4 regions of the Micromonospora sp. WMMD956 genome follow, and region 4 is predicted to be linked to each of the others. Evidence: riboswitches for the same ligand, from Rfam matches in the RefSeq annotation. Region 4 holds a riboswitch; each other region holds the start of a gene.
What was found. Region 4 has a riboswitch for cobalamin ahead of bluB (5,6-dimethylbenzimidazole synthase). Riboswitches for the same ligand answer to the same signal wherever they lie in the genome.

Region 1 (8,073 bases), 3.3 Mb from region 4:
CCGTCGGGCCGGCCCCGGGCGGCACGACGAGCGGCACCACGAGCGGCGCGCTGGGCGGTGTGGCGGGCGGGCGGTGGATCCACTCGGCTGCGAAGAGCACCCGGAAGCCGTGCGGGGCGAGGTCCAGGTCGGCGAAGCTGTCCTTCACCGACGCGCCGGGGCCGGCGTCGATCCGGGCCAGCAGCCGGGCGGCGTCCACGCCGGGGCGCAGGGTCACCGCGTCCGGATACCACTGCGGGGAACGGCGGGGCACCGACCAGGCGTCCGCGTCGCGCGCCCCCGCGAGGCCGTGGGCCCGGCCGACCACGTCGCACCAGTCGGCGTTGTCCCGGGCCGCCACCGCCCGCCACGCCGCCACCGGGCGAGTGTACGGGGAGGCGAGCCGGGTCAGCTTCCTCACATCCCGCGTCCAGCAGGCTGCCAGGCGGGGATGCTCCACTGGAGGGCACGCCGAGGAGAGGAGCCGGGCATGGGCTGGTTCAGCCGCCGCCGACCTGTCGCCGACGGGATCCCGACGAAGCTCGACCGCGAGGCGACGCCGGACGACCTGGCCGCCCTGGAGGCGTTCGTCCGCAGCCGCCGGGGCGTGGAGTTCTACCTGGAGCCGGAGACCACCGCGACCGACACCACCGTGATGGCGATAGCCCACGACGGGGAGTGGATCCGGCGGCGGACCGGGTCGCCGCGGGCCGCCGCGAAGATCGCCCAGCGGCACGCCGTTCCGTTGTACGAGGCCGCGCGGACCGGGTACCCGGAGCGGATGCGGGCCTGGAACCGGGCGCACCCGGAGCGCCGGGCGCGCTGACCCCGGGCGCCGCCGGCCCGCCGCACCGAGTCGCTCAGCGCACGTGCGCGGCGATGGCGCGGGCACAGTCGAGCGACTCGGTGCGGGCGGTGTCGACCTCGACGTCGTAGCGGACCCCCTCGTGCACGGTCTCGGCCTGCGTCGCCGCCATCCCGATCACCCGGTCGCCCCGGGCGATCTCCCGCGCCGCCGCGACCGCCGGGGGACACCGCACGCCGGCCCACAGCACCTCGACGTCGGCCAGGTAGCCGCCGAGCCGCTCCTGGGAGGCGCCGCCACCGAGGAAGACCTCGTCCAGGATGATCCGCGCCCCGGCGTCCGCCATCGCGGCGATGCCGACCAGCCAGGCGTGCTGCACGGCGAGGAAGTCCCCGCCGACGTCGACCTCGCCGTGCGGGCCGAAGCTCAGCCCGGCGGGGCTGCCCAGCAGGGCCGGCGGCAGCCGGGCGATCAGGTCGTCCACGCCGAAACTGATCCACGGGTGCGGCAGGATGCGCTGGAGGCACCGGACGATCGCGGACTTGCCCGAGCTGGAGCCGCCGTTGAGCACGATGACCTGCGTCGCCACTGATCGGATTCCCTTCGGGCAAGTCCCGTCCCGCGCCGGCGGGCGATGATCGGAATCAGCCTAGCCAGCCCGCGGGCAGGCGGCGGGGAAATGCGCGCGGAACGAACCGCATCCATCGGCGTACGACATTTGCTTTCGCCGCATCCGATTCCCGATGCAATTGTCAGGCATCGATGTAGTTGGGGGGGTGGGGTGGCCGGGAGCCCGGCGTTGACCGGCGGCGGTCGGGTGTGGCAGCATTCGCGGCCTGACGGCAGTGAAGGAAGCCGGTGCGATTCCGGCGCGGTCCCGCCACTGTCACCGGGGAGCGATCCCCCCTCGTGAGTCACGGCCGTGCGTCTGCGGTTGGAAGGCCGGGGGAGAGCGTCGATCCGGAAGCCAGGATACTTCGGCCGTCGGAGCGACCCCAGGGCGTGGACACCCGAGGAGGACCCGATGACGCACGGCGTCTCGCACATCGACGTACACCGTCGCCGCCTGCTGGCGCGCGGCAGCCTGCCCGCGCCCCGTCGCCGCACCTGAGCCCGCGCCCCGGGTGCCGCGCCGCGCTGCGCCCCCGGCGCCCCGGCCCGCGCCGGTGAGCCGGCCGCAGGCCCGCCGTACCCGCTGAACCCGCGCCCACGCCTGCCCGCAGGCGGCCTGCCCGCCGCCCCGTGCGTCACTCTCCGGAGCCCTCCGTGCGCATCCTGCTGCTGTCCACCGCCGACACCGACCTGCTCGCCGCCCGGGCCAGCGGCGTCGGCTATCGGCTGGCCAACCCCGCCCGGGTCGCCGCCGACGCCGTGCCGGCGCTGCTCGACGGCGTCGACCTCGCCGTCGTACGGCTGCTCGGGGGCCGGCAGGCGTGGCCGGACGGCCTCGCGGCCGTGCTCGACTCCGGGGTGCCGACGGTCGTCCTCGGCGGCGAGGCGGTGCCCGACGCGGAGCTGATGGCCGCGTCCACCGTGGCCTCAGGGGTGGCCACCGGGGCCCTGGCGTACCTGATCGAGGGCGGGCCGGGCAACCTCGCCGAGCTGGCCCGGTTCCTCTCCGACACGGTGCTGCTCACCGGCGAGGGCTTCGCCCCGCCCGCGCCCACCCCCGGGCACGGCGTCCACGGCGAGCGGCCCGTCAAGCCCGAGCGGCCGACGGTCGGGATCGTCTTCTACCGGGCGCACGCCCTCGCCGGGAACACCGCCTTCGTCGACGCCCTCGCCGACGCCGTCGACGCCGCCGGGGCGAACCCCCTGCCGGTCTTCTGCGGCTCGCTGCGCGGGCTGGCTCCCGGCGACGGTCCGCTGGAGCTGTTCGCCCGCTGCGACGCCCTCGTCGTCACCGTGCTGGCCGCGGGCGGGACGGTGGCCGCCGACGCCTCCGGCGGGGGCGACGACGACGCCTGGGACGTCGGCGCGCTCGCCGCCCTCGACGTGCCGATCGTGCAGGCGCTCTGCCTCACCAGCACCCGCGACCAGTGGGCCGGCAGCGACGCCGGGCTGTCCCCGCTGGACGCCGCCATGCAGGTGGCCATCCCCGAGTTCGACGGCCGGATCGTCACCGTGCCGTTCTCGTTCAAGCGGATCGACGCCGACGGGCTGTCGGTCTACGAGCCCGACCCCGAGCGGGCCGCCCGGGTCGCCGGGATCGCCGCGCGCCAGGCCCGGCTGCGGCACGTGCCCCACGCCGAGAAGCGGCTGGCGATCGTGCTCAGCTCCTACCCGACGAAGCACTCCCGGGTCGGCAACGCCGTCGGCCTGGACACCCCCGCCTCGGCGGTGCGGCTGCTCGCCGCGCTCGCCGCCGCCGGCTACCACCTCGGCGACCGGCCGGTGCCCGACGACGGGGACGCGCTCATCCACGCCCTGATCGCCGCCGGCGGTCACGACGTGGAGTGGCTCACCCCCGAGCAGCTCGCCGCCGCCGACGCCCGGGTGCCGCAGGCAAGCTACCGGCGCTGGTTCGAGGCGGTCCCGGCCGCGCTGCGGGAGCGGATCCGCGAGCACTGGGGCGAGCCGCCCGGCGAGCTGTACGTCGACGACGGGCACGTCGTGCTCGCCGGCCTGCGGCTGGGCAACGTGCTGCTGGCGATCCAGCCGCCGCGCGGTTTCGGCGAGAATCCGATCGCCATCTACCACGACCCCGACCTGCCGCCCAGCCACCACTACCTCGCCGCGTACCGCTGGCTGGCCGCGCCCGAGGCGGACGGCGGGTTCGGCGCGGACGCCGTGGTGCACCTCGGCAAGCACGGCACCCTGGAGTGGCTGCCCGGCAAGGGCCTCGGCCTGGCCGCCGACTGCGCCCCCGACGCCGTCCTCGGCGACCTGCCGCTGGTGTACCCGTTCATCGTCAACGACCCCGGCGAGGGCACCCAGGCCAAGCGCCGCGCCCACGCCGTCGTCGTCGACCACCTCGTGCCGCCGATGGCCCGCGCCGAGACGTACGGCGACCTGGCGAAGCTCGAACAGCTCCTCGACGAGTACGCCACCGTGCAGGCCCTCGACCCGGCGAAGGTGCCGACGGTGCGGGCGCAGATCTGGGACCTGGTGCGCGCCGCCGAGCTGCACCACGACCTGCACACCGCCGACATGCCCGCCGCCGACGACTTCGACGACTTCGTGCTGCACCTCGACGGGTACCTGTGCGAGGTCAAGGACGTGCAGATCCGCGACGGCCTGCACGTCCTCGGCGGCGCGCCCACCGGCGAGGCGCGGGTCAACCTGGTCCTCGCCGTGCTGCGCGCCCCCCAGGTGTGGGGCGGGGTGCGCGCCCTGCCCGGCCTGCGCCAGGCGCTCGCCGCCGCGTACGGCCTCGACGAGGCCGCCCTGCTCGCCGAGCCGGGACGGCGCATCGCCGTGCCGAAGGAGCTGACCGACGTGGCCGACGGCCCCGCCGGCACCGCCGCCGACGCCGTCGACCTGATCGAGGGGCTGGCCCGGCGGCTCGTCGTCGCCATGGAGACCCTCGGCTGGGCCGCCGACGCCGACGCGAACACCAGCGCCAGCACCGGCACCGGCATCGACGCCGACGCCAGCGCCGACCGGGTCGACGCCGTCGTCGCGGAGGTCACCGGCCGGGCGATCCCCGACGCCGCCGACGTGCTGCGCTTCGCCGCCCGCGAGGTGGTGCCGCGGCTGGCGCGCACCACCGACGAGGTCGGCCGGGTGCTCGGCGCGCTCGACGGCCGGTTCGTGCCGCCCGGCCCGTCCGGCTCGCCCACCCGGGGCCTGGTCAACGTGCTGCCCACCGGCCGCAACTTCTACTCCGTCGACCCGAAGGCGATCCCCAGCCGCAACGCCTGGGACGTCGGCGTGGCCCTCGCGGACTCGCTGCTGGCCCGGCACCTCGCCGACACCGGCGCCTACCCCCGCTCGGTGGGGCTCACCGTCTGGGGCACCAGCGCCATGCGCACCCAGGGCGACGACGTCGCCGAGGTGCTCGCCCTGCTCGGCTGCCGTCCCACCTGGGACGACCGGTCCCGTCGGGTCACCGGCGTCGAGGTGGTGCCGCTCGCCGAGCTGGGCCGGCCCCGCGTCGACGTCACCGTCCGCATCTCGGGGTTCTTCCGCGACGCGTTCCCGCACGTCGTCGCGCTGATCGACGACGCGGTGCGCCGGGTCGCCGCCCTCGACGAGCCGGCGCGGGACAACTACGTCGCCGCGCACGCCGCCGCCGACCTCGCCGAGCACGGCGACGAGCGCCGGGCCACCGCCCGCGTCTTCGGCTCCAAACCGGGGGCGTACGGGGCGGGGCTGCTGCCGCTGATCGACGCCCGCAACTGGCGCAGCGACGCCGACCTCGCCGAGGTGTACGCCGTCTGGGGCGGCTACGCGTACGGCCCCGGCCTGGACGGGCGGGAGGCCCGCGCCGACATGGAACGGTCCTTCGCCCGCATCGCCGTGGCGGTGAAGAACCAGGACACCCGCGAGCACGACATCGTCGACTCCGACGACTACTTCCAGTACCACGGCGGGATGGTGGCGATGGTGCGCCACCTCACCGGCGTCGCCCCCGCCGCGTACGTGGGGGACTCGGCGATGCCGCACGACGTGCGCACCCGCACCCTCGGCGAGGAGACCCGGCGGGTGTTCCGGGCCCGCGTGGTGAACCCGAAGTGGATCGCCGCGATGCGCCGGCACGGCTACAAGGGCGCGTTCGAGCTGGCCGCCACCGTGGACTACCTGTTCGGCTACGACGCCACCGCCGGCGTCGTCGACGACTGGATGTACGAGCGCCTCGCCGCCGAGTACGTCTTCGACGACACCACCCGGGCGTTCCTGGAGCAGTCCAACCCGTGGGCGCTGCGCGGCATCACCGAGCGGCTGCTGGAGGCCGCCGAGCGGGGGATGTGGGCCGCCCCGCAGCCGGCCACCCTCGACCGGCTCCGCGAGACGTACCTGGCCAGCGAGGGCGACCTGGAGGACCGGCAGTGAGCGCGTTTCCCTTCTCCGCCGTGCTCGGCATGGCCGACATGCGCCTCGCGTTGCTGCTCAACGCCGTCTGCCCGGCCATCGGCGGGGTCCTCGTGCGGGGCGAGAAGGGCACCGCGAAGTCCACCGCCGTGCGGGCCCTGGCCGCCCTGCTGCCGCCCGTCGACCAGGTCGCCGGCTGCCGGTTCGCCTGCGACCCGGCGACGCCGGACCCGTCCTGCCCCGACGGCCCGCACCCGGGCCCGCCCGACGGCCCGCACCCGGGCGGCGCGGCGGGTCCGGGCCGCGCCGGCGCGCCCGTCGAGCGCCGCCCGGCCCGCCTGGTCGAGCTGCCCGTCGGCGCCGCCGAGGACCGGGTGGTCGGCTCGCTGGACCTGGAGCGGGCCCTCGCCGAGGGGGTACGCGCCTTCGAGCCCGGCCTGCTCGCCGCCGCCCACCGGGGCGTGCTCTACGTCGACGAGGTCAACCTGCTGCACGACCACCTCGTCGACCTGCTCCTCGACGCTGCCGCGATGGGCCGCAACCACGTCGAGCGGGAGGGCGTGTCGGTCAGCCACGCGTCCCGGTTCCTGCTGGTGGGCACGATGAACCCGGAGGAGGGGGAGCTGCGCCCGCAGCTGCTGGACCGGTTCGGGCTGACCGTGGAGGTGGCCGCCAGCCGCGATCCGGCCGTGCGGGTGGAGGTGGTGCGCCGCCGGCTGGCCGCCGACGCCGACCCGGCCGGGTTCGCCGCCCGCTGGGCCGACGCCGACGCCCAGGTGGCCCGGCGGGTCGCCGCCGCCCGGGACCGGCTCGGCCGGGTGCGGCTGCCCGACGCCGCGCTGCGCCAGATCGCCGAGGTGTGCGCCGCGTTCGACGTGGACGGGATGCGCGCCGACATCGTCACCGCCCGCGCCGCGATGGCGCACGCCGCCTGGCAGGACCGGACGGTGGTGACCGCCGAGGACGTGCGGGTCGCCGCCCGGCTCGCCCTGCCGCACCGCCGCCGCCGTGACCCGTTCGACGTCCCGGGGCTGGACGAGGACCGTCTCGACGAGGCGCTGCGGCGGGCCGCCGACGACCACCCCGACGACGACCCGCCCGCCCCCGACGGCGACGGCGACGGCCCGGACGGTGGTGGTCCCGGGGGCGGCCCGGATGGCGGCGGCGGTCCCGGGGGCGGTGGCGGTCCCGACGGGAGTGGCCGGGACGGCGGTGGCCCGGCGGGAGGCGACGGCCCCGGGAACGGGACGGCGGCTGGCGGCTCGGCGAGCGGCTGGCACGACGGCGACGGCTCCGGCGACGGCACAGCCGGGTCGACCGCCGACACCAGGGCTCCCGGACAGCCCGGGGACCAGCCCACAGCCCAGTGCGGAAACCCGCCCGCCGACCAGCCGGTCGACCGACCCGGGGACGGCGGCGGGCGGCAGCGGGTGGCCGTACCCCGGACGGGGTTGACGGCCCGGCTGCTCACCGCGCCCGGCGTCGGCGACGGGGTGCCCGGCCGGCGGTCGCGGGCCCGCACCGGCCGGGGCCGCACCACCGGGGCGCGGACCCCGCGCGCCGGCCGGCCCGGCCCGCTGCACCTGCCGGCGACGATCCGCGCCGCCGCCGGGCGTCGGGCGGCCCGGGGCAGGGTCGGCGGGCCGCTGCGGCTGCGCCCGGCCGACCTGCGGGAAGCGGTCCGCGAGGGGCGCGAGGGCAACCTCGTGCTGTTCGTCGTCGACGCCAGCGGCTCGATGGGCGCGCGGGAGCGGATGTCGACCGTGAAGGGCGCCGTGCTGGCCCTGCTCACCGACGCCTACCAGCGCCGGGACAAGGTGGCCGTGGTGGCGTTCCGGGGGGCGGGGGCGCAGACCCTGCTGCCGGCGACGTCGTCGGTGCTGGCCGCGTCCGCCCGCCTCGCCGACCTGCCCACCGGCGGGCGCACCCCGCTCGCGGAGGGCCTCGCCGCCGCCGCCGAGCTGCTGCGGGTGGAGCGGCTGCGCGACCCGAGGCGGCGTCCCCTGGTGCTGGTGCTCACCGACGGCCGGGCCACCGCCGGGCCCCGCCCGCTGGAGCGGGCCGACCGCGCGGCGGCGCTGCTCGCCGCCACCGGCGCCCCGTGCGTGGTCGTCGACTGCGAGTCCGGCCCGGTCCGCCTGCACCTGGCCCGCCGCCTGGCCACCCACCTCAACGCCCGGCACCACCCCCTCACGGCCCTCACGCACAACGATCTTGCACTTGCGGCCCGGACGAAAGGGACGAAGGCGGTGCAAGCGGGGGCCGTAACTGCAAGATCGCGGAGAGCCGGCGGGACGAGCCGGCAGGACAGGAGT
Region 2 (4,305 bases), 650 kb from region 4:
ACGGTCTCTCGGGAAGGCCGGGGCGGAAGCCGGTGCGCCCCTGCGCCTCTTCCCTCCCGCCCTCGCGTGAGTCCTCGGACGCTTCGAGGGAAGGACCCATGAGCACCACATTCGGTCAGAGCACCGTGCTCGGTTATCCACGTATCGGTGGTAACCGTGAACTGAAGAAGGCCGTGGAGGCCTACTGGGCGGGCCGCATCGACGCCGCGGAGTTGGAGAGCACCTCGGTCGCGCTGCGCGCCGGGGTCTGGCGGACGCTGCGCGACGCCCGCCTGGACGCGATCCCGTCGAACACGTTCTCCTACTACGATCACGTCCTCGACACGGCGGTGGCCGTCGGCGCGGTCCCACGACGCTTCGCCCGACTCGGCCTGTCAGGGCTCGACACCTACTTCGCCATGGCCCGCGGCGTCGACGCCGAACCGGCGCTGGAACTGACGAAGTGGTTCGACACGAACTATCACTACCTGGTCCCGGAGATCGGACCCGACACCGTCTTCGCCGCGAACCCCGACAAGGCGTTGCGTGAGTACGGAGAAGCCCGCGCACTGGGTATCGAGAGCCGACCGGTGCTGGTCGGGCCCGCCACGTTCCTGCTGCTGGCCAAGACCTCCACACCAGGCGTCGAGTCATTCGATCGGATGGCCGAACTCGTCGACGTGTACGCCGACGTTCTCCGTGCCCTCGCCGCCGCCGGTGTCACGTGGGTTCAGCTGGACGAACCCGCCTACGTGGCCGACCGCACCACGGCCGAGATCGAGGCGCTACACGATGCCTACATGCGGTTGTGCTCCGTGCGGCAGCGGCCGAGGATCTTCGTCGCCACCTACTTCGGGGAACTCGGTGACGCGCTGCCCGCGCTGCTGGACACGCCGGTCGAGGCGCTCGGCCTGGACCTCGTTGCCGGGCCCGGCAACCTGCGACGTCTCGCCGGAGCCGGCCCACTGCACGGCAAGACGATCGTCGCCGGGCTCGTCGACGGTCGCAACGTCTGGCGCACCGACCTTCGGGCGGCGATAACGACCGGTGCCGCGGTCACCGGGCTCGCCGACCACGTCGCCGTGTCCACCTCCTGCTCCCTGCTGCACACGCCGGTGGACCTCGCCGCCGAGACCACGCTCGATCCGCAGCTGCGACGGCGGTTGGCCTTCGCCCGGCAGAAGGTCGACGAGGTCGTCCTGCTCGGCCGCGCCCTGCGCGACGGCACGACGCCGCTGCCTGAACCGCTACCACCCGCCCCGAAAGCGTGGCGCGACGACACCGTGCGGGGCAGGCTCGCCGCGCTGCGCCCAGGCGACAGGCAACGGGGCGACCACCGGCGGCGGGCGGCGGTCCAGCAGGCCCGGTTGCACCTGCCGCCGCTGCCCACCACGACCATCGGCTCGTTCCCGCAGACCGCCGAGCTGCGTGCGGCCCGCGCCGCACACCGGTCCGGCCGGCTCGACGACTCCGGCTACGTCCAGCGGATGCGCGCCGAGGTCGAGCATGTCATCCGGCTCCAGGAGCGGCTGGGCCTCGACGTACTCGTGCACGGCGAGCCGGAGCGCAACGACATGGTCCAATACTTCGGTGAGCAGTTGACCGGTTTCGCCACGACCGAGCACGGCTGGGTGCAGTCGTACGGCTCCCGCTGCGTCCGCCCGCCGGTCATCTACGGCGATGTGGCCCGCAGGGCTCCCATGACGGTCGCCTGGTCCTCCTACGCGCAATCGCTGACCGACCGGCCGGTCAAGGGCATGCTCACCGGACCGGTGACGATCCTCGCCTGGTCGTTCGTGCGCGACGACCAGCCGATCAACGTCACCGCCGACCAGATCGCCCTCGCCCTGCGTGACGAGTGCCGCGACCTTCAGGCGGCCGGCATCCGGGTGATCCAGGTCGACGAGCCGGCCCTGCGGGAAACCCTGCCCCTGCGCGCGGCGGACCAGGATGCCTACCTGGACTGGGCGGTAGGCGCGTTCCGCCTGGCCACCAGCGGTGTCGCCGACGACATCCAGATCCACACCCATCTGTGCTACTCCGAGTTCGGTGAGATCATCGCCGCCATCGACGCCCTCGACGCCGACGTCACCAGCATCGAGGCGTCCCGCTCGAGGATGGAGGTCCTCGGCGACCTAGCCGCGGCCGGCTACCACCGCGGAGTCGGGCCAGGCGTGTGGGACATTCACTCGCCCCGGGTCCCGCCACGTGACGAGGTCGTCGAGGCGCTTCGCCGGGCCTTGGCGGTGGTGCCGGCCGAGCGGCTGTGGGTCAACCCCGACTGCGGCCTGAAGACCCGCAGCTATCCCGAGGTCGAGGCGTCTCTGGCGCACCTCGCCGCCGCCGCCGTCGAGCTTCGCGGCAGGTGAGCGCAGGCCGGGCGGGACGCCGACACCGTCCCGCCCGGCACGGCCGAGCGACCGTGTCACCCTGTCGCGATGGTCACCGTGTGTTGATGTCGGGCAACGCATTGACACGTGCTGCCCCGCCCGGCCAGACTGACGCGACAACTTCATCAGCGTGCGCGTAGGGGGAAGTCCGGTCGAAGTCCGGCGCTGGCCCGCAACGGTAGGCCATCGGGGTGTGCTCCGATGACAAGCCCGAATACCCGACGTGCCCGCGATTTCGCTCCCCCACCCGTCGTGGCCCACGGGTCGGAGTCCCGGTCGACCCCGTGCCACGGTGGTCGTTCGGGTTCTGACGACCGCCGGGCCGGAAAGGCGCTTCCGATGGTCGTTCGCCTGAGCCGGCACCGCCTGCTCGCGCTGTTCTGCGGTGTGCTCGCCGCCCTCACAGTCACCACGCCCGCGCTCGCCGCTCCCGCGCCCGCCGGCCCGACCCGGGCGGAGGCCGCCGCCGGGTGGCTGGCCCGGCAACTAATCGACGGGGAACGCTTCGAGGTGGTCTACGACGGGGTCGCCTACCCGGACCAGGGGCTCACCCTCGACGCGGTGTTCGCCTTCGCCGCTGCCGGCGTCGCCGACGACTCCGGCACGCGGGCGCTGGCCTGGGTCAGCCGGCCGGACGTCCGCGACGCCTACGTGGGCGACGGCACGACCGAGGCGTACGTCGGCGCCACCGCCAAACTCGCCCTCGCCGTCGCGGTGCGCGGCGGTGACCCGACGGATGTGGGCGGGGTGGACCTGGTCGCCCGCCTGCGCTCGCTCCAGTCGCCGACCGGCCGGTTCACCGACCGGTCGGCGTTCGGCGACTACAGCAACGCCTTCAGTCAGTCCTTCGCGATCCTCGCGCTGGACCGGACCGCACAGGGCGTGCCGGCAGCGGCCGCGTCCTGGCTGGCCGGCACCCGCTGCGCCGACGGTGGCTACCCGCTGCTGCCCGCCCAGCCGGTCTGCACCTCCGACGTGGACGCCACCGCGCTCGCGGTGCAGGCGTTGCGGGCGGCCGGCCGCAGGGCCGACGCCGCCCCGGGGCTGCGCTGGCTGCTCTCGGTGCAGGGCGCGAACGGCGGGTTCGCCAACGTAGGGGGAACACCGAACGCGAACAGCACCGGGCTCGCCGCGCAGGCGCTGCGCGATGGTCACCGGCCGCTGGCCTGGGCGCGGGCCCGCACGTTCCTCGCCGGACTCCAGGTCGACTGCGCCGGCGCGTCAGCCGACCGGGGGGCGGTCGACTTCGACGGCGGCGCCTTCGACCCGGCCACCGCCGCCCGCGCCACCGCGCAGGCCGTCCTCGGTCTGACCGGCGCTGGGTACGCCCACCTGTCCGCCGCCGGCGCGACGACCGGCGCACCGACCCCCGACTGCCCGTGAGCCGTTCCGTCGCTCGCCTGATTCTCATTCGTCTGCTCTCGGGGAGGACCCATGTTTCGAATCGTCATTCGTAGGCGGCTTGCCGGACTGTTGGCCGCCGCCGTCGCCGCCGTCGCGCTGACCGCCGTCGAGCCTGCGCCGCAGGCCGCGCACGCCGCCGCGTGTACCGGCACGTCGGGGGTCACCGTGGTGGTCGACTTCGCCGCCCTCGGCGGCGGGGTCCAGGTGGCCTGCGCCCTCGGCGACCCGGCGACTGGGCTGGCCGCCCTCCAGGGCGCGGGCTTCACCGTGACCGGAACCTCGCGCTGGGGACTGGCGTTCGTGTGCCGGATCAACGGCAAGCCCACCGCCGCGACCGAGCCGTGCGTCAACACTCCACCCGTCACCGCGTACTGGTCGTACTGGCACGCGCCGAGCGGCGGCGCCTGGTCCTACAGCACGTCCGGCGCGACCAGCTACAACCCCGCGCCGGGCAGCGTCGAGGGCTGGTCCTTCGGCGCGGGCGCCCCACCGAGCATCGCCGCTCCCTGACCCGTCGACCGACGTGCCGGGT
Region 3 (8,073 bases), 660 kb from region 4:
GCTCAACCGGCTCCTGGCCCGGCACCGGCTACGGCCCGTCATCGCCGGCACCGGCCCGGCGGACCGCCACCTGCACGTCGCCGCGCCCGGCGCCACACCGGCGGCCGAGCACGTGGCCGCAGCGGTGTGGGCACTCGCGGTGTTCCTGTGCGAACAGGGCATCGACCGGTTCAAGACCTGCGCGGAACCCGGTTGCGGCACCGTGTTCCTGGACGGGACCACCAACCGCCGCCGCCGGTTCTGCTCCCCGCGCTGCGCCACCCGCGCCCACGTGCGGGCACACCGCAGCCGGCGACGGACGGTCACCCGCTGATCAGCCGGCCCGGACCAGGCCGGCGACGGTGGCCAGCGCGGCATCGGCGGTAAGACCCGGGGCGCCGCCCTGCGCGAGGCGGGCGGTGCCGCCGCCACGTCCGCCGAGCGCGGACCTCACCAGGTGTACGGCGCCGAACGCGTCCGACGTCGTCGCCGTGGTGGCGACGACCAGGCGGGTGCCGCGCTCGGCCGGTGCGGCGACGGCGACCACGCCCGGCCGGTCCTGCGGTAGCGCGGCCCGCACCAGTTCGGCGAGTTGCCGGGGGTCCTCCTCGCCGTCGGCGACGACCCCGACATAGCGGGTGACACCGACGGCCGGCGCCTCGGCGGCGAGGCGGCGGGCCCGCTGCGCGGTGAGCTCCCGGGCGAGTTGGTCGGCGCGGCGCTCGGCGGCCTTGGCGCGGCCGAGGAGCGCGACGATGCGTTCGGGTAGGTCCTCGCGCGGGGCCTGCAGCCGCGCGGCGAGTTGGGTGACGAGGTCGCGTTCCCGGGCGAGGTAGCGCAGCCCGTCGAGGCCGACAACGGCCTCGACGCGGCGGTGACCGGCGCCGACGGACGACTCGCCGGTCAGCGCGAGCAGGCCGATCTGGCTGGAGTGGGTTACGTGGGTGCCGCCGCACAGTTCCCGGGACCAGGCCCCGCCGATCTCGACGACCCGGACCTGCTCGTCGTAGGTCTCCCCGAACAGGGCCAGGGCGCCGAGTTCCCGGGCCCGGGTCAGCGGCATGACCTGCGCGGTGACCGGGAGGTCGTCACGCAGCGCCTGGTTGGCGACGTCTTCGATCTCGCTGCGGGTGGCCGGGGATAGGCCGCCGGGCCAGGCGAAGTCCAGCCGCAGGTAGCCGGGCCGGTTGTAGGAGCCGGACTGCAACGCGGTCGGGCCGAGGACCTGCCGCAGCGCGGCGTGCAGCACGTGGGTGCCGGAGTGGGCCTGTCGGGCGCCGAGGCGCCAGCTCGCGTCGACGTTCGCGGTGAGGCGGGCGCCGACCGTCAGGTGTCCGGCGGTGACGCGGACCTGGTGGGCGACGAGGCCCTTGACGGGGCGCTGCACGTCGATCACCTCGCCCGCGCCGTCGGTGCCGGTGAGGTGCCCGGCGTCGGCGGCCTGCCCGCCGGACTCGGCGTAGAACGGGGTGACGTCGAGGACCACGGTGACGATCTGCCCCTCGGTCGCGGCGGGCACCGGTTCGCCGTCGGTCAGGATCGCCACGATCGTCGATTCGGTCGTCAGGTCGGTGTAGGCACGCCAGTCCGTCAGGCCCGTCGTGTCGACGATCCGTCGGTACGCCGACACGTCGGTGTGCCCGGTCTTGCGGGCTTGCGCGTCGGCCTTGGCCCGGCTGCGCTGGTCGGCCATCAGCCGGCGGAAGCCGTCCGCGTCGACCTGCAGGCCCTGCTCGGCGGCGATCTCCAGGGTCAGGTCGATCGGGAAGCCGTACGTGTCGTGCAGCTGGAACGCCTTGTCACCGGGCAGCGCCGCCTTGCCGGCCGACTTCGTCTCGGCGATGGCGGTGTCCAGGATCGTGGTGCCGGCGCGCAGCGTGGCCAGGAACGCGTCCTCCTCGGCGTACGCGTACTGCGAGATGCGGCCGAAGTCCTCGGCCAGCTCCGGATACGACGGCGCCATGCAGTCGCGGGCCACCGGCAACAGCTCCGGCAGCGCCCGGTCGGCGTAGCCGAGCAGCCGCACCGCCCGGATCGCCCGGCGCATGATCCGCCGCAGGACGTAGCCGCGGCCCTCGTTCGACGGGGTCACGCCGTCGCCGATGAGCATCAGCGCAGTGCGCACGTGGTCGGCGACGACCCGCAGCCGCACGTCGTCCGGGTGCGACTCGTTGGCCGCGTGACCGGAGTGCACGCCGTAGCGCTTGCCGGTCAGCTCGGCGGCCCTGTCGAGGATCGGCTTGACCTCGTCGATCTCGTAGAGGTTGTCCACGCCCTGCAGCAGCGAGGCCATCCGCTCCAGGCCCATGCCGGTGTCGATGTTCTTCGCCGGCAGGTCACCGAGGATCGGGAAGTCCTCCTTACCGGTGCCCGGGCCGCGCTCGGACTGCATGAAGACGAGGTTCCAGAACTCCAGGTAGCGGTCCTCGTCGACCTCCGGGCCGCCCTCACGGCCGTAGGCCGGGCCGCGGTCGTAGTACAGCTCCGAGCAGGGGCCGCACGGGCCGGGGATGCCCATCGACCAGAAGTTGTCGGCCTTGCCCCGACGCACGATCCGCTCGGCCGGCACGCCGGTGGCCCGCCAGATGTCGTACGCCTCGTCGTCGTCCAGGTAGACGGTGGCCCAGATCCGCTCCGGGTCCAGCCCGAAGCCGCCCGCCTCCACCGACTTGGTGGCCAGGTCCCAGGCCAGCGGGATCGCCCCGGACTTGAAGTAGTCACCGAAGGAGAAATTGCCGTTCATCTGGAAGAACGTGCCATGCCGGCTGGTCTTGCCGACCTCGTCGATGTCCGGCGTACGGATGCACTTCTGCACACTCGTCGCCCGCGCGTACGGCGGGGTCTGCTGCCCCAGGAAGTAGGGCACGAACTGCACCATGCCCGCGTTGACGAACAGCAGGTTCGGGTCGCTGATGGCGGGCAGCGGAGCCGACGGCACCACGACGTGACCGTTCGCCTCGAAGTGGGCGAGGAACCGCCACTTGATCTCCGCCGTCCGCATACCGCCCCACCCCTTACTGCAAGTCTTTGGCAATTGCATAGTATGGGCGACTGTGCAGACACCGACCGGCACCCCACGACCCATCACCCGCTACGGCACCCCGGTGCTGCACCACCGCTGCGCCGAGGTGACCGTCTTCGACGACGCCCTCGCCCACCTCGTGGCGGACATGTTCGCCAGCATGTACACGGCGCACGGCGTCGGCCTCGCCGCCAACCAGATCGGCGTCGACGCCCGGATCTTCGTCCTCGACTGCCCCGACGCCACCGGCGCCCACACCGTCGCCCACGTGATCAACCCGGTCCTGCAGCTACCCGACCAGCGGAATCTCGTCACCGACAGCGAGGGCTGCCTGTCCGTGCCCGGCCAGTACGCCGAGGTCACCCGCCCGGCCACCGCCACCGTCACCGGCGTCGACCTGCACGGCCGGCCCGTGCGCATCGACGGCACCGGCACCCTCGCCCGCTGCCTGCAACACGAGGTCGACCACCTCGACGGCCTCGCCTACGTCGACCGGCTACCCGCCAAGCTCCGCAAACAACTGCTCGCCGCCGCCGCCGAACACCCCGGCGTCGGCGTCGGCACCGGACAGAACTGAAACATGCCGGTCGTCCTCGGCATCGAAACGTCCTGCGACGAGACCGGCGTCGGCATCGTCGCCGACGGCGTCCTGCTCGGCGACGCCCTCGCCACCAGCATGGACGAACACGCCCGCTTCGGCGGCGTCGTCCCCGAGATCGCCGCCCGCGCCCACCTGCACGCCATCACCCCCATGGTCGAACACGCCCTGCAGCAGGCCGGAATCGGCTTCGCCGACATCGACGCCGTCGCCGCCACCGCCGGCCCCGGCCTCGCCACCGCCGTTCAGGTGGGCCTCGCCGCCGGCAAGGCCTACGCCCTCACCCTCGGCGTCCCCCTCTACGGCGTGCACCACCTCGCCGGCCACGCCGCCGTCGACATCCTCGACCACGGCCCCCTCCCCCAGCGCAGCATCGCCCTCATCGTCTCCGGCGGGCACACCTCGCTCCTGATCCTCGGTGACCTCGCCCGCGACCCCGTCATCCACCTCGGCGACACCGCCGACGACGCCGCCGGCGAAGCCTTCGACAAGGTCGCCCGCCTGCTCGGCCTGCCCTACCCCGGTGGCCCCGCCATCGACCGGGCCGCCCGCGAAGGTGACCCCACGGCAATCGCCTTTCCGCGCCCGATGACCGGACCGCAGGACCCGCCGTACCGATTCTCGTTCTCCGGCCTGAAGACCGCCGTCGCCCGCTGGACCGAACGCCACTGCGGGCCGCTACCTGTGGCCGACATCGCCGCGTCGTTCCAGGAAGCCGTCGCCGACATACTTACCCGCAAGGCCGTCGCCGCGTGCCGCGACCACCACGTCGACACGCTTCTGCTCGTCGGCGGCGTCGCCGCCAACAGTCGCGTACGCGCCCTCGCCGAACAGCGCTGCGCTGCCGTCGGTATCACCCTGCGCGTCCCCGCGCCGCGACTCTGCACCGACAACGGCGCCATGATCGCCGCCATCGGCGGTCTTCTCGTGCGCGCCGGCATCCCCCCGTCACCGCTGACCCTGGGCGCCGACCCCAGCGCCCGGCTGACTCATGCCACCATCGGCAAGGACCTGCGCTGACTGTCCACACGGGCCCTCCGGACACGCGAGACACCGCTCACCAGGCTACAGAACGAACGAAGACTCCTTCAGAGGAGCAGTCGCACAACCGCAATCCACGCCGATGACGACCAACGCAACAACGATCCTGAGCGGTGGTGGCGAGGTGATCGGCGGGCGTCGCGGCGACAATGCGACAGGTCTCAGCCGTCCTCGGCACCGTCGAGTAGCGCCCGACGCAAGGCGAGACGGTGCTCGCGGCGGATCTGCGCCTCACGGTAGCGTCGCCGGTCGCCGTCGGTCTCGGCCAGCAGCGGCGGCACCGGCCGTGGTTGCCCGTCGTCGTCGACGGCGACCATGACCAGATGCGCGGTGGCCACGTCGACCGGCGGCACCGCCCGATCCCACCGATCCGCGCTGACCTTGACGGCGACCTCCATCGAGCTGCGGCCGGCCCAGGTGATCCGGGCGTCGACGTGGACGACGTCGCCGACCCGCACGGCGCGCAGGAAGGCGGTCTCGTCGATGGCGGCGGTGACTGCGGGCCCGTCGGAATGCCGAGCGGCCACCACTCCGGCGACGGAGTCGATGAGGTTGAGAATCCGGCCGCCGTGGACGGTGCCCATCAGGTTGGTGTGATGCTGGTCCATGATCTGTGACAGGGTCAGATGCGACGCCGACGGGGGCCGGCCGGCGAGAATGGCGCTCTCGTGCATGGTTCATCCGTCCTCGGGAAGCATGCCGTCGACCAGCCGGCACGCACGTCGAGGACCCGCCGCAGCGCGTCACCCGCCCGACCCGCCCGCGAGGTCGACGGCTGCGCACACACCTCTTGTGTGCGCAGCGCGGGCAGGTCTTCGGACTCGCGGGCATGACCGGGTACGCCGGTGTCTCCTACTGGCCGTCGCTTCCCGGGCCCTACGGGCCCAGTGCCGGTGACGGCGGTCGTTCCCACTCACCGCTGCGGGGCAGTCCCGGATTCCCACCGGGTTCCCTCTTACGACGCCCGAGCGTGACAACGCCTGGGCGAACCAGCGCCGGTAACCAGCCTAGCGTTCTTGGTCAGCTGACGGCCGGCTCGGACCTGGATGTGACCTACCTCCCCCATCGCCCTTGCCGATGGATCCGGGTGGCCTGGCGGGTGACGCAGAGGCCGGCCCGGCGGCGGGATCGGTCACGTCGGTGCCGGCCGGGCCTGCGACCTCGGCGCTGTCGGCGACCGGGTCCGGCGGCTGCGGTTCGGCTGCGACGAAGGTGACCGGAGCGTCGAACGCGGCCCGGCGCGCGGCGCGGCGCAGCGCGGCGAGCACCGCCGGGCCGGCCAGGACGATCGCCACCGCGGTGGTGATCGCGCGGCCGGTGTCCCAGCCGAAGGTGGAGGTGACTGCGGTGAACAGGGCGAGGCGGTGCAGGTTCTCCAGCACCGGCGCGCCCGCGACGTAGGACAGTTGGGTGTCCGCTCCGACGCTGAACGGCCAGAACCACAGGTTCATCAGCAGGCCGTAGCCGTAGGCGGCGAGCGCGCCGTAGGCCGCCAGGACGGCGGTCTCGGCCCGTCCGCGCAGCCTCGCCGGAAGCAGGCCGGCGCCCAGGCCGATCCAGGACGCGCACAGCATCTGGAACGGCAGCCACGGTCCGACACCGGCGGTGAGCAGGGCGGAGGCGAACAGGGACGTCGAACCGAGCAGGAAACCGAATCCGGGGCCGAAGACCCGGCCGGCTAGGACGAGGAGGAAGAACACGGTCTCGATGCCGGCGGTGCCCGCGCCCAGGGGGCGCAGCGCGGCGTTGACGGCGGCGAGCACACCGAGCATCGCCAGGGCTTTGCTGTCCATGCCACCGGAGGTGAGTTCGGCCAGCACGAGCGCCACGAGCACCGGCAGCATCAGGAAGAAGACCACCGGTGCCTCGCCGGTGCGGGCGGTGGATTCCGGCTGCGCGGGGACGAAGAACGGCCAGGTGAAGGTCGCCAGGGCGGCGGCCGAGGCCAGGGCCAGCACCACGGCGGTACGCGGGGCGACCCGCAACACGGTCACGCCGGTGCCTGGGTCTGGGTCAACGCGGTGGCGACCTGTTCCACAGTGAGCCACGGCGCGGGGGCGAGGACCTTGGCCACCTGCGGGGCGAACGCCGGTGACGCGAGCATGACCTCCGCCGTGCTGCCGTCGGAGACGATGTCCCCCTCGGCCATGACGATCACCCGATCGGCGAGGGCCGCGACGAGTTCGACATCGTGGGTGGCGACCACCACGGCGCGGCCGGCGGCGGCCAACGCGCGGACGACCTCGGTGAACTGCCGCTTGGCGTGGTAGTCCAGGCCACGGGTCGGCTCGTCGAGCAGCACCACCGGCGGAGCGGCGGTGAGCTGGACGGCGAGCGCGAGGGCCAGCCGCTGCCCCTCGGACAGGTCACGGGGATGCCGGTCGGCGGGCAGGCCGGGGGTGAGCTGGTCCAGCAGCGCCCGGCAGGTGCCGGTCGGCGCCGCGGTCTCCCGGTCGGCCTGGGCGCATTCGGCGTCCACGGTCTCCAGGTAGAGCAGATCGCCGGAGTTCTGCGGGACAAGGCCGACGTGCCGGCGGGCCCGGCCCGCCGGCAGCCTCTTCGGGTCGACGGTCCCCTGCGGTCCGGCCACGTCGACGGTGCCGCCGTGGCGGGGGCCGCTACCCTGCACCGCCCACAGCAGACTCGACTTGCCGGACCCATTGCGGCCCATCAACGCGACGACCTCGCCGGAACGCAGGTCGACGTCGACGCCGGCCACCGCGACCGTGCCCGGATACCGTACGACGATCTTCCGCGCGGTCAGCGCCGCCGCCCTCTCCGTCATCGTCTCGGGCGGCGGCGGGTCCACGTCAGCGAGCCGACGCCGCAGGCCGGACGCCTGCCGACGAGCGTCGCGCACCGACAGCGGCAGGGGTGTCCAGCCGGCGAGGCGACCCAGCTCGATCAGCGGCGGCGCGATGTCGATGTGCGCCAGCACCGTTGCCGGTGTCCCGTCGATCACGCTCCCGTCGCCGGGCAGGTAGAGCAGCCGGTCGGCGTACTGCACCACCCGCTCCAGCCGGTGCTCGGCCAACACCACGGTCACGCCGAGGTCGTGTACCAGCCGGGTGACGGTGGCGAGCACGTCCTCCGCGGCGGTGGGGTCCAACGCGGAGGTGGGCTCGTCGAGCACCAGCACCCGGGGATGGGCCGTGAGCACCGCGCCGATGGCGACCCGCTGCTGCTGGCCGCCGGAAAGCGTCCGCAGCGGCCGGTCGCGCAGGTCCGCGATGCCGAGCAGGTCGAGGGTCTCCTCCACCCGCTTGCGCATGACCGTCGGTGGCAGGGCCAACTGCTCCATCCCGTACGCCAGTTCCTCCTCGACGGTGTCGGTGACGAACCCGGCCATGGGGTCCTGACCGACCACGCCGACGACGTCGGCGAGGTCGCGTGGCGGGTGCCGGCGGGTGTCCCGGCCGTCCACGGTGACGGT
Region 4 (8,073 bases):
GCCCATCCCGCCCTCGCCCACCTCGCCACGGGCCACCCGCCCCGCCCCCGGCCCCTCCACCGCCCAGCCGCCCGCCGGTTCGTCGTCGGACGGCTCGTCGCACGGCACCCAGCAGGTCGCCCAGCCGCCCTCCGGCCCGCAGCCGGCGATGGCCGCCGGAGCGTCCCGGGCGGGCGCGGGCGACCAGGTGAACCGGCCGCTCGCCGTCTCGGCGGTGCTCGCCGTCGCCAGCATCGTCGGGGCGCAGATCGGGGCGGTTCTCGGCCTGCGCCGCCGGCCGGCGGTCGTCCGGGCCACCAACAGCGCGCGGGCCCTCGTCACCGGACGGCACCGCCGGGACTGACCCCAGCCGGCGCGCGGGGCGCGGCGGGGCCCGGGCTCAGGGCAGCCGGGCCTCCAGGACCCCGTCGACCACCCGGGTCGGCAGGATCTGCTGGTCGTTACCGGACGGCCCGTGCATGACCTCGCCACCGTTGAGCCGGAACGCGCTTCCGTGCCACGGGCAGACGACGCAGGCGTGCCCGTCGATCTCGGTGACGTCGCCCTCGCCGAGCGGGCCGCTCTGGTGCGGGCAGCGCTCCAGCATCACCGTGACCTCGTCGCCGTGCCGGTAGAGGATCACCGAGACGTCGTCGACCTCGCGGGTGACCAGCTTCCGTTGCGGCAGGTTGGCCATGTCCGCCAGCGGGTGCCAGCCCTCGCCGATCCGGTGCAGCTCGGAGATGCTCTGGTTGACCTGCGCCCCCTGCTTGTACGCGAGGTGCCCGCCGAGGTACGCCCCCGCGCTCGCCGCGCCCAGCCCGAGGTACGCCAGCGCCCGCCCCGTGCCGTGCCGCCCGCGCAGCCGGGCCGCCAGCGAACCCGCGTACAGGGTGAGGCCGACCGCGTTGGCGGCGGCGTGCACCAGTCCGACGCGGCGCTGCTCCCGGGAGAGGGCCGCCCAGTCGTTGAGGCCGGCGATCGCCGCGGGGAGGGCGCTGACGGTGCCCAGCCCGACCAGGGCGGTGGCCGCCCGGCGTTGGCCGGGCATCAGGTCGAGCACGGCCGCGCTGATCCAGGAGCCGACCGGCACCTGCACCAGTGCCGGGTGCAGCGGATGACCGATGAAGACGCCGTGCAGCAGGTCACGCACCCGCTGCGGGCGCAGGGTGGCCTGGACGACGCGTTGCAGCCGGTCACCGGTCCGGTCCAGCGTCGAGGCCTGTTCGAGTTTCGTCAAGAGTGCCCGCATTCCGTCCGACTTCCCGGCAGAAGCGGTCGCAAACCGGGCAGCCGCAGCGGGTCTCCAACGTACGCGGGTCCGCGCGTACGCCGGACGGGGCCGGCTACAGCCAGGGGCCACTGCGGCAGATGAACTGGGTGGTCCCGCTGTACTGGGTGGCGCTGCCGTCGAAGTAGCTGTAGCTGGCCCGTACGGGGTGGCCGAGGTTGCTGGCCGGGCAGGTGGCGAAGAGGGTCGACCCGGCGGTCGTGAAGGTGCCGACGCTGCCGGAGTACCAGGTGACGGTCCACGTCGTCGTGCCGGTGCTGCTGGCGTCGCAGTAGAACTGCGACGCGCCGGACTCGCAGAAGGGTGCCGGGGCGGCGGCGAGGGCCGGGGTGGCGGCGGCGGCCAGACCCAGGGTGGCGAGGACGGATGCGGCCAGGACCTTGACGGTGGTACGCATGGAACTCCTCCCGACGTAGCTAAGCGATGACTCAGGGCGACGTCAGCCTAGCCGCCGCATAGACGTACCTGAATTAGCTGTTCGGTCGGTCAGCCGACCGTCGCGCCCAGCGGTCGTGGTGCAGCGCCTCGGCGAGGGGTCGGCCCCGCCGCCACCCGTGCCGCTCCAGGTCGGGCACGGTCTCCAGGTGCGTCACCGGCCCGACGCAGAGCCAGGCCACCGGCCGGATGCCGGCCGGCACGCCCAGCAGCTCGGCGAGGAACGGCTCCCGGTAGAAGGAGACCCACCCGACGCCCAGCCCCTCGGCGGTGGCGGCGAGCCAGAGGTTCTGGATGGCCAGGCAGACCGAGTAGAGGCCGGCGTCGGCGATGGCGTGCCGACCGAGCACGGCCGGGCCGCCGCGCTGCGGGTCGTAGGTGACGACGACCGACAGCGTCGACTCCAGCACCCCGTCGATCTTGATACGCGCGAACCGTTCGGCCGCCGCGCCGTCCAGGGTGGCGGCGAAGGCGGCCCGCTCGGCCTGCACGTGCCGGTGGAACCGGCGGCGGACGGCGGGATCCCGGACCAGGACGAAGTCCCACGGCTGCGAGTAGCCGACGCTGGGCGCCGCGTGCGCGGCGACGAGGATCCGGTGCAGGGCGTCGGCCGGCACCGGCTCCCCGGTGAACTGGGCCCGGACGTCCCGGCGGCGGCGGATGGCGTCGTAGAGTTCCACAGGCAGGCTCCCGCTGCGCTCGGCCCACCTCGACGGGTGGGCGGTCGACGCGAGGCCGGTCTTCGGACTCCCGGATCGACGCCTGCCCGTCCGCCTTCCCAGCCGCACGGCCAGTGGCTGCGCTCCTCGCGCGTGGACGGTGGCTCCCCGGTCACCGCGGCGGGCCCGTGCCGGATTCACACCGGCTTCCCGATTCTCCCCGCGCAGGCGGGGCACCTCGCATGATCGTGCCGCCGGCGATGCTAACCCGCGTCAGCGGCGCAGCGTCCGGCCGGGCAGCTCCCCGTACGTGGCGAGATAGCGGGCGGCGAAGCGGCGCGGGTCGGCGAATCCCCAGCGGGCGGCGACCACGGCCACGGAGACGCCGTCGCCGGGCACGGCCCGGGTCAGTTCCTGGCGGGCCAGATCGAGCCGCACCCGGCGCAGGTAGGCCAGCGGGGTCGTGCCGAGCTGACTGCGGAACGCGAGCTGCACCGCGCGGGGGGTGGTGGCGGCGGCGCGGGCGATGTCGACGAGACCGATGTCGGTCCCGGCGGCCGATTCGATGAAGGCGATCGCCCGGCGCAGGGTCCCCTGGTGGGCGTCGGTCCGGTCGCATGACCGGTCCGCCACGACGGCGTTGCTGGGGAACGCGGCGAGCGTGGCCGCGGCGAGCAGGCGGCCGAGGCCGCCGAGCACGAGCGGGGACGCGCCCGGCGCGCCACCGGCGGCGATGACGGACTCCGCGTACCGGACGGTCCGCCGCCACCGCCACTGGGCATCGGCGCAGACCGGCCGGAAGCTGGCGAACCGCAGGGGGGCCAGCGGGCGGTCCGGGTCGACGCGGGCGACCTGGTCGAACAGCGAGAGGTCCAGCAGGACGGAGGTCACGTCCACGTCGCTGGACCACGAGGAGCCGGGCAGGTCGGGCTGGTAGAGCACGCCGACCTCGCCGGGCCCGATCAGCTCGTCGACCCCGTCGCACCGGTGCCCGAAGCACCCCCGGCGGGGGGCGGCGAGCAGGACGTACCCGAGCGGTTCCGCCTGCACCCGCAGGTCCAGGGAGATGCTGATGTCGTCGATGCAGAACGCGCCGGTGCTCCACCGGTCGTGGCGCAGCGGAAGCCCGGTCGGCACCGCGGCCAGTCGCACGCTGCGGCCGTACGAGGTCTCGAAGACGTGCGCCGCCTCGGCCGGATCGCTGGTCGAGAACCGGGTGAGCACCGGCGGGCCATTATTACTGCAAGTCACTTATCCACATCCCTCAGTCACGAGGGAGCCTAGCCACCCGGCGCGGGCGGGCCGCGCAACGGCACGCCGGGGCGGTTCCTCCCCCGCCGGCGACCGGCGCGGCCGACGGGCCGGGGTTCGCGCCGTCCGTCAGCCCCGCAGGGTCTGGCTGGGCGGCTGCCCGTAGGCCCGGCGGTACTCGGTGGCGAACCGGCCCAGGTGGGCGAAGCCCCACCGCGCGGCGGCGGCGGCCACGGTGAGGCCCGCGCCGGGCTCGGCGGCCTGGAGGTCGCTGTGCACCCGTTCCAGGCGCACCCGTCGCAGGTAGCGCGTCGGCGTGGTGTCGAGGTACTTCCGGAAGGCATGCTGGAGCGCCCGCGCGCCCAGCCCGGCCGCGACCGCCACGTCGGTCAGGGTCAGCGCCTGGTCCGCGTACTGCTCGATGTAGGCGACCGCGCGACGGACCGCGGCCGGCGCGACGGCCCCCGCGCCGCGCGTCGGCGCCTCGGTCATCGTCGTGTTGGGGAACGTGGCCAGCGCGACGGCCACCAGCAGGCCCGTCGCCTCCGCCTGCACCAGGGCGTTCGTCCCGAACGCGGCGCCCGGCAGCGCCACCTGGGTGAGATAGCGCGTGGTGTTGCGCCAGAGCTGCGCGGCGGACGGGGACACCGGCAGCAGCCCCTGGAACCGCAGGTCGACCGGCGCGAGCCCGCACCGCTCCTGCGCCACCCGCCGCACGTCGGCGAGGGGCAGCTCCACCGCGACGACCTCCATGTCGCGGTGCAGGATCGCCCTGGTCCGCCGGGGCGGCACCAGCAGCAGGCCGCCCGCGCCGGCCATCACCTCCCCGGCCCCGACGTCGACCCCCCAGCCACCGGAGAGCACCTCCGCCACCCCGACGACGTCCCGGGTGGACACGTCGTTGTCCGCGTTCATCGGATAGCGCACCCGGGCGACGCTGGTCGCGCCGAACCGCGCGTGGGCGGCCCGGAAGATTCCCCCCGCGCGACGGTCGAATGCGCGTAGCCGGTGTTCCGGATAGGCCGCCAGCAGCCAGCGGTGCGCCTCGTCCGGGTCGTCCGTGACGAGCCGCGACCACGACCCCGGCGGGTCGGCGGGCGCCTCGTCGCCGCAGTCGACCTGCTTGCTCGCCGAGGGCCCCGCCCTGGTTCCTCCTGTCACGACCTCTCCCCGCATCGCCGACCGGCGTCTCTCGCCTCACCCGCACCCCGGGCGCGACGCGTACGGCGCGAATTCGCTTCACCACTGTCCGCGACCCTCCAGCGGGCATTGTGTCCGTCGACGGCAGACGAGAGAAGTGGCCACGGAGCGGGCTGTCCGCCGCGCGAAGCCGATGTACGAAGTACGAACACGCGGCCGTCCGCCCGGATCCCGTCCACGCTGGTGCGTCGCCGCCCGGGCAGGGCATGCTGTCCCGATGGGGGTACGGGTCGAGCACGCCGCCGCGGTGACCACGGTGATCCTGGACCGGCCGGCGTCCCGCAACGCCGTCGACGGTCCCACCGCCCGGGCCCTGGCCGACGCGTTCCGCGCCTTCGAGGCCGACCCGGCGGCGGCGGTGGCCGTGCTGTGGGGGGCCGGCGGCACGTTCTGCGCCGGGGCGGACCTCAAGGCGATCGGCACGCCGAGCGGCAACCGGGTCGAGCCGGACGGCGACGGACCGATGGGCCCGACCCGGCTGCGGCTGTCCAAGCCGGTGATCGCCGCGATCTCCGGCTACGCCGTGGCCGGCGGGCTGGAGCTGGCGCTCTGGTGCGACCTACGGGTCGCCGAGTCCGACGCGGTGCTCGGGGTGTTCTGCCGGCGCTGGGGCGTGCCGCTGGTCGACGGCGGCACCGTCCGGCTGCCGAGGCTGGTCGGCGAGAGCCGGGCGATGGATCTGATCCTCACGGGCCGACCGGTGCCGGCCGAGGAGGCGTACGCGATGGGGTTGGTGAACCGGCTGGTCGCGCCGGGTGCGGCCCGCGCGGAGGCCGAGCGGCTCGCCGCCGAGATCGCCCGGCACCCGCAGGCGTGCCTGCGCAACGACCGGGCGGCCGTGCTGGCCGGCGCGAACCTGCCCGAGCGGGAGGCCCTCGCGGTGGAGCTGGCCTACGGCGCGGCGTCCCTCGCGGCCGACGCGACGGCGGGGGCGGCCCGGTTCGCGGCCGGCGCGGGCCGCCACGGCGCGCCCGCCTGAGGGCCGGCCGGCTACGCCAGGTCGCGCAGGGCGGTCTCGATGGCGCGGTGGAACGTCGGGTACGCGTAGATCATGTGCCGGAGCCGGGCCAGCGGCACCTCGGCGTGCACCGCCACCACCAGGCCCGACAGCACCTCGCCGCCGGCCGGGCCGGCCGAGGTGGCCCCGACCAGCACCCCCCGGTCGGCGTCCGCCACCAGCTTGACGAACCCGTCGCCCCGGTGGATCCAGCCCCGGGTGGACGAGTCGAGCCGGCTCACCCCGACCTGCACGTTGATGCCCCGCTCGCGGGCCTGGCGCTCGGTGAGCCCGACCGCGCCGATCTCGGGGTCCGTGAAGGTGACCCGGGGCAGCGCCCGGTAGTCGGCGTGCGGCACCCCGCCGGCGATCCCGGCGCCCTCCGTGCGCGCCACGCCGCCGACCGCGCTGGCGCTGCCGCTGGCGTCCGCGCCGGCCTGCGCCCGCCGGACGTGGTCGAGCACGTCGGCGACCACGATGGCCGCCTGGTACATGGCGATGTGGGTGAACGCGCCCTCCCCGGTCAGGTCGCCGACGCCCCAGATCCCGACGGCGGCGCGCATCCGGTCGTCCACGGCGAGGAACCGCTGGCCCGGGTCGAGGCCGACGGTGTCGAGGCCCAGCTCGTCGAGGTGCGCCCGGCGGCCGGTGACCACGAGCAGCCGCTCGGCGGTGAACTCGGCCCCGCCCGCCGCCCGCAGCGTGAACGCCCGCCCGTCGTGGTCGACCCGCTCCGCGCGTACGTCGGTGGCGATCCGCACCCCGTCGGCGCGCAGGGCGGCGGCGGCCACCTCGGAGGACTCGGGCTCCTCGACGGCGAGCACCCGGCCCGACGCCTCCAGCACGGTCACCTCGACGCCGAACCGGGCGAAGACCTGGGCCAGCTCCAGCCCGATCGCGCCGCCGCCGAGCACCAGCAGGCTGCCCGGCAGCTCCTCGACCTCGATGGCCTGCTGGTTCGTCCAGTACGGCGTATCGGCCAGCCCGGGCAGCGGCGGCACGAAGGGCCGGGTGCCGGTGCCGAGCACGATGCCGTGCCGGGCCTGGAAGACCCGGTCGCCGACGCGGACCCGGCCGGGGCCGTCGAGCGCCCCGCTGCCCCGCACGAACCGGCCGCCCTTGCCGGTGAACCGCTCCACCGCGACCCGGTCGTCCCAGGTGTCGGTGGCCTCCTCACGGATGCGCTTCGCCACCGGGGCCCAGTCGGGGCGGACGTCGGCCTCGCCCGCGAACTCGGCGACCCGCCGGGCCTCGGCGACCGCGTTCGCCGCCCGGATCATCATCTTGCTCGGGATGCACCCCCAGTAGGGGCACTCGCCGCCGACCAGCCGCCGCTCGACGCCGACGACGCTCAGGCCCGCCTCGGCGAGCCGGCCGGCGACCTCCTCGCCGCCGACGCCGAGCCCGAGCACGACCACGTCCACCAGTTCCGGTTCCGCCATCGGACCAGCATTCCGCACCGACGGACCGCCGGCCACCGCGCCGGGCGAATTCCCGGCCCGGCTGCCCTCGCCCTCCCCTCGCCCCGCTCCCGGAAATTCCCGAACCCCGGGCCCGCTGGGCCCCTACCGTGGCCGGATGCGCGCACGCTTCGCCCCCGTCCGGGACTGCTTCCACGACCTGTTCGCCGCCGGCCGGGAGACCGGGGCCGGCCTCGCCATCTGGTACGACGGCACGCCGGTCGTCGACCTCGTCGCCGGCTCCCGGGCCGCCGTCGCACCGGGCCGGTCGGTGCCGCCGGCCGGGGGCGGCGACCCGTGGCGGCCGGACACGCTGGTGGACGTCTACTCGGTCGGCAAGCCGGTGGCCGCGCTCTGCCTGCTCCTGCTCGTCGACCGGGGGCGGCTCGACCTGGACGATCCGGTCGCCGACCACTGGTCGGGGTTCCGCGCGCCCGCCACGGTCCGCCAGGTGCTCAGCCACACGGCCGGGCTGCCGGCGTTCCCGGTGCCCCGCCCGGCCGAGGCGGTCGCCGACTGGGACCTGCTCTGCGCCGACCTGGCCGCCGCCGAGCCGCGGTGGACGCCGGGGACCGTCGCGGGCGAGCACGCCTGGACGTACGGGCACCTCGTGGGCGAGCTGGTGCGCCGGGTGGACGGGCGGCCGGTGGGCCGGTTCCTGGCCGAGGAGATCGCCGGCCCGTGGCGGCTCGACCTGGGCTTCGGTCTCGGGGCGGCCGACCGGCGGCGGTGCGCCGACCTGTCGTACGCCGATCCGGGCTGGCCGGTTCGCACGCTCGGCGAGCCGGGGTCGCTGCGGGC

Region 1: linked by a shared signal. The riboswitch ahead of cobN (cobaltochelatase subunit CobN) and the one ahead of bluB (5,6-dimethylbenzimidazole synthase) in region 4 are both predicted to bind cobalamin.
Region 2: linked by a shared signal. The riboswitch ahead of O7628_RS16255 (peptidase) and the one ahead of bluB (5,6-dimethylbenzimidazole synthase) in region 4 are both predicted to bind cobalamin.
Region 3: linked by a shared signal. The riboswitch ahead of O7628_RS16290 (acyl-CoA thioesterase) and the one ahead of bluB (5,6-dimethylbenzimidazole synthase) in region 4 are both predicted to bind cobalamin.

Annotation. Positions count from the first base shown of each region.
Region 1 covers NZ_JARUBI010000005.1:6,221,067-6,229,139, forward strand. Annotated here, with positions in the region: gene O7628_RS27155 (hypothetical protein) at 1-358, opposite strand, end outside; gene O7628_RS27160 (hypothetical protein) at 470-805, shown strand; gene cpt (chloramphenicol phosphotransferase CPT) at 840-1,373, opposite strand; cobalamin riboswitch at 1,633-1,762, shown strand; gene cobN (cobaltochelatase subunit CobN) at 2,051-5,779, shown strand; gene O7628_RS27175 (VWA domain-containing protein) at 5,809-8,073, shown strand, end outside.
Region 2 covers NZ_JARUBI010000005.1:3,534,012-3,538,316, forward strand. Annotated here, with positions in the region: gene metE (5-methyltetrahydropteroyltriglutamate--homocysteine S-methyltransferase) at 99-2,348, shown strand; cobalamin riboswitch at 2,476-2,610, shown strand; gene O7628_RS16255 (peptidase) at 2,709-3,752, shown strand; gene O7628_RS16260 (hypothetical protein) at 3,804-4,283, shown strand.
Region 3 covers NZ_JARUBI010000005.1:3,542,393-3,550,465, reverse strand. Annotated here, with positions in the region: gene O7628_RS16310 (CGNR zinc finger domain-containing protein) at 1-313, shown strand, start outside; gene alaS (alanine--tRNA ligase) at 314-2,980, opposite strand; gene def (peptide deformylase) at 3,063-3,578, shown strand; gene tsaD (tRNA (adenosine(37)-N6)-threonylcarbamoyltransferase complex transferase subunit TsaD) at 3,582-4,619, shown strand; gene O7628_RS16290 (acyl-CoA thioesterase) at 4,802-5,314, opposite strand; cobalamin riboswitch at 5,429-5,649, opposite strand; gene O7628_RS16285 (ECF transporter S component) at 5,648-6,634, opposite strand; gene O7628_RS16280 (ATP-binding cassette domain-containing protein) at 6,631-8,073, opposite strand, start outside.
Region 4 covers NZ_JARUBI010000005.1:2,886,847-2,894,919, reverse strand. Annotated here, with positions in the region: gene O7628_RS13365 (LysM domain-containing protein) at 1-343, shown strand, start outside; gene O7628_RS13360 (Rieske 2Fe-2S domain-containing protein) at 380-1,231, opposite strand; gene O7628_RS13355 (hypothetical protein) at 1,326-1,667, opposite strand; gene bluB (5,6-dimethylbenzimidazole synthase) at 1,741-2,385, opposite strand; cobalamin riboswitch at 2,421-2,620, opposite strand; gene O7628_RS13345 (helix-turn-helix domain-containing protein) at 2,638-3,588, opposite strand; gene O7628_RS13340 (AraC family transcriptional regulator) at 3,745-4,776, opposite strand; gene O7628_RS13335 (crotonase/enoyl-CoA hydratase family protein) at 5,033-5,794, shown strand; gene O7628_RS13330 (NAD(P)/FAD-dependent oxidoreductase) at 5,806-7,254, opposite strand; gene O7628_RS13325 (serine hydrolase domain-containing protein) at 7,391-8,073, shown strand, end outside.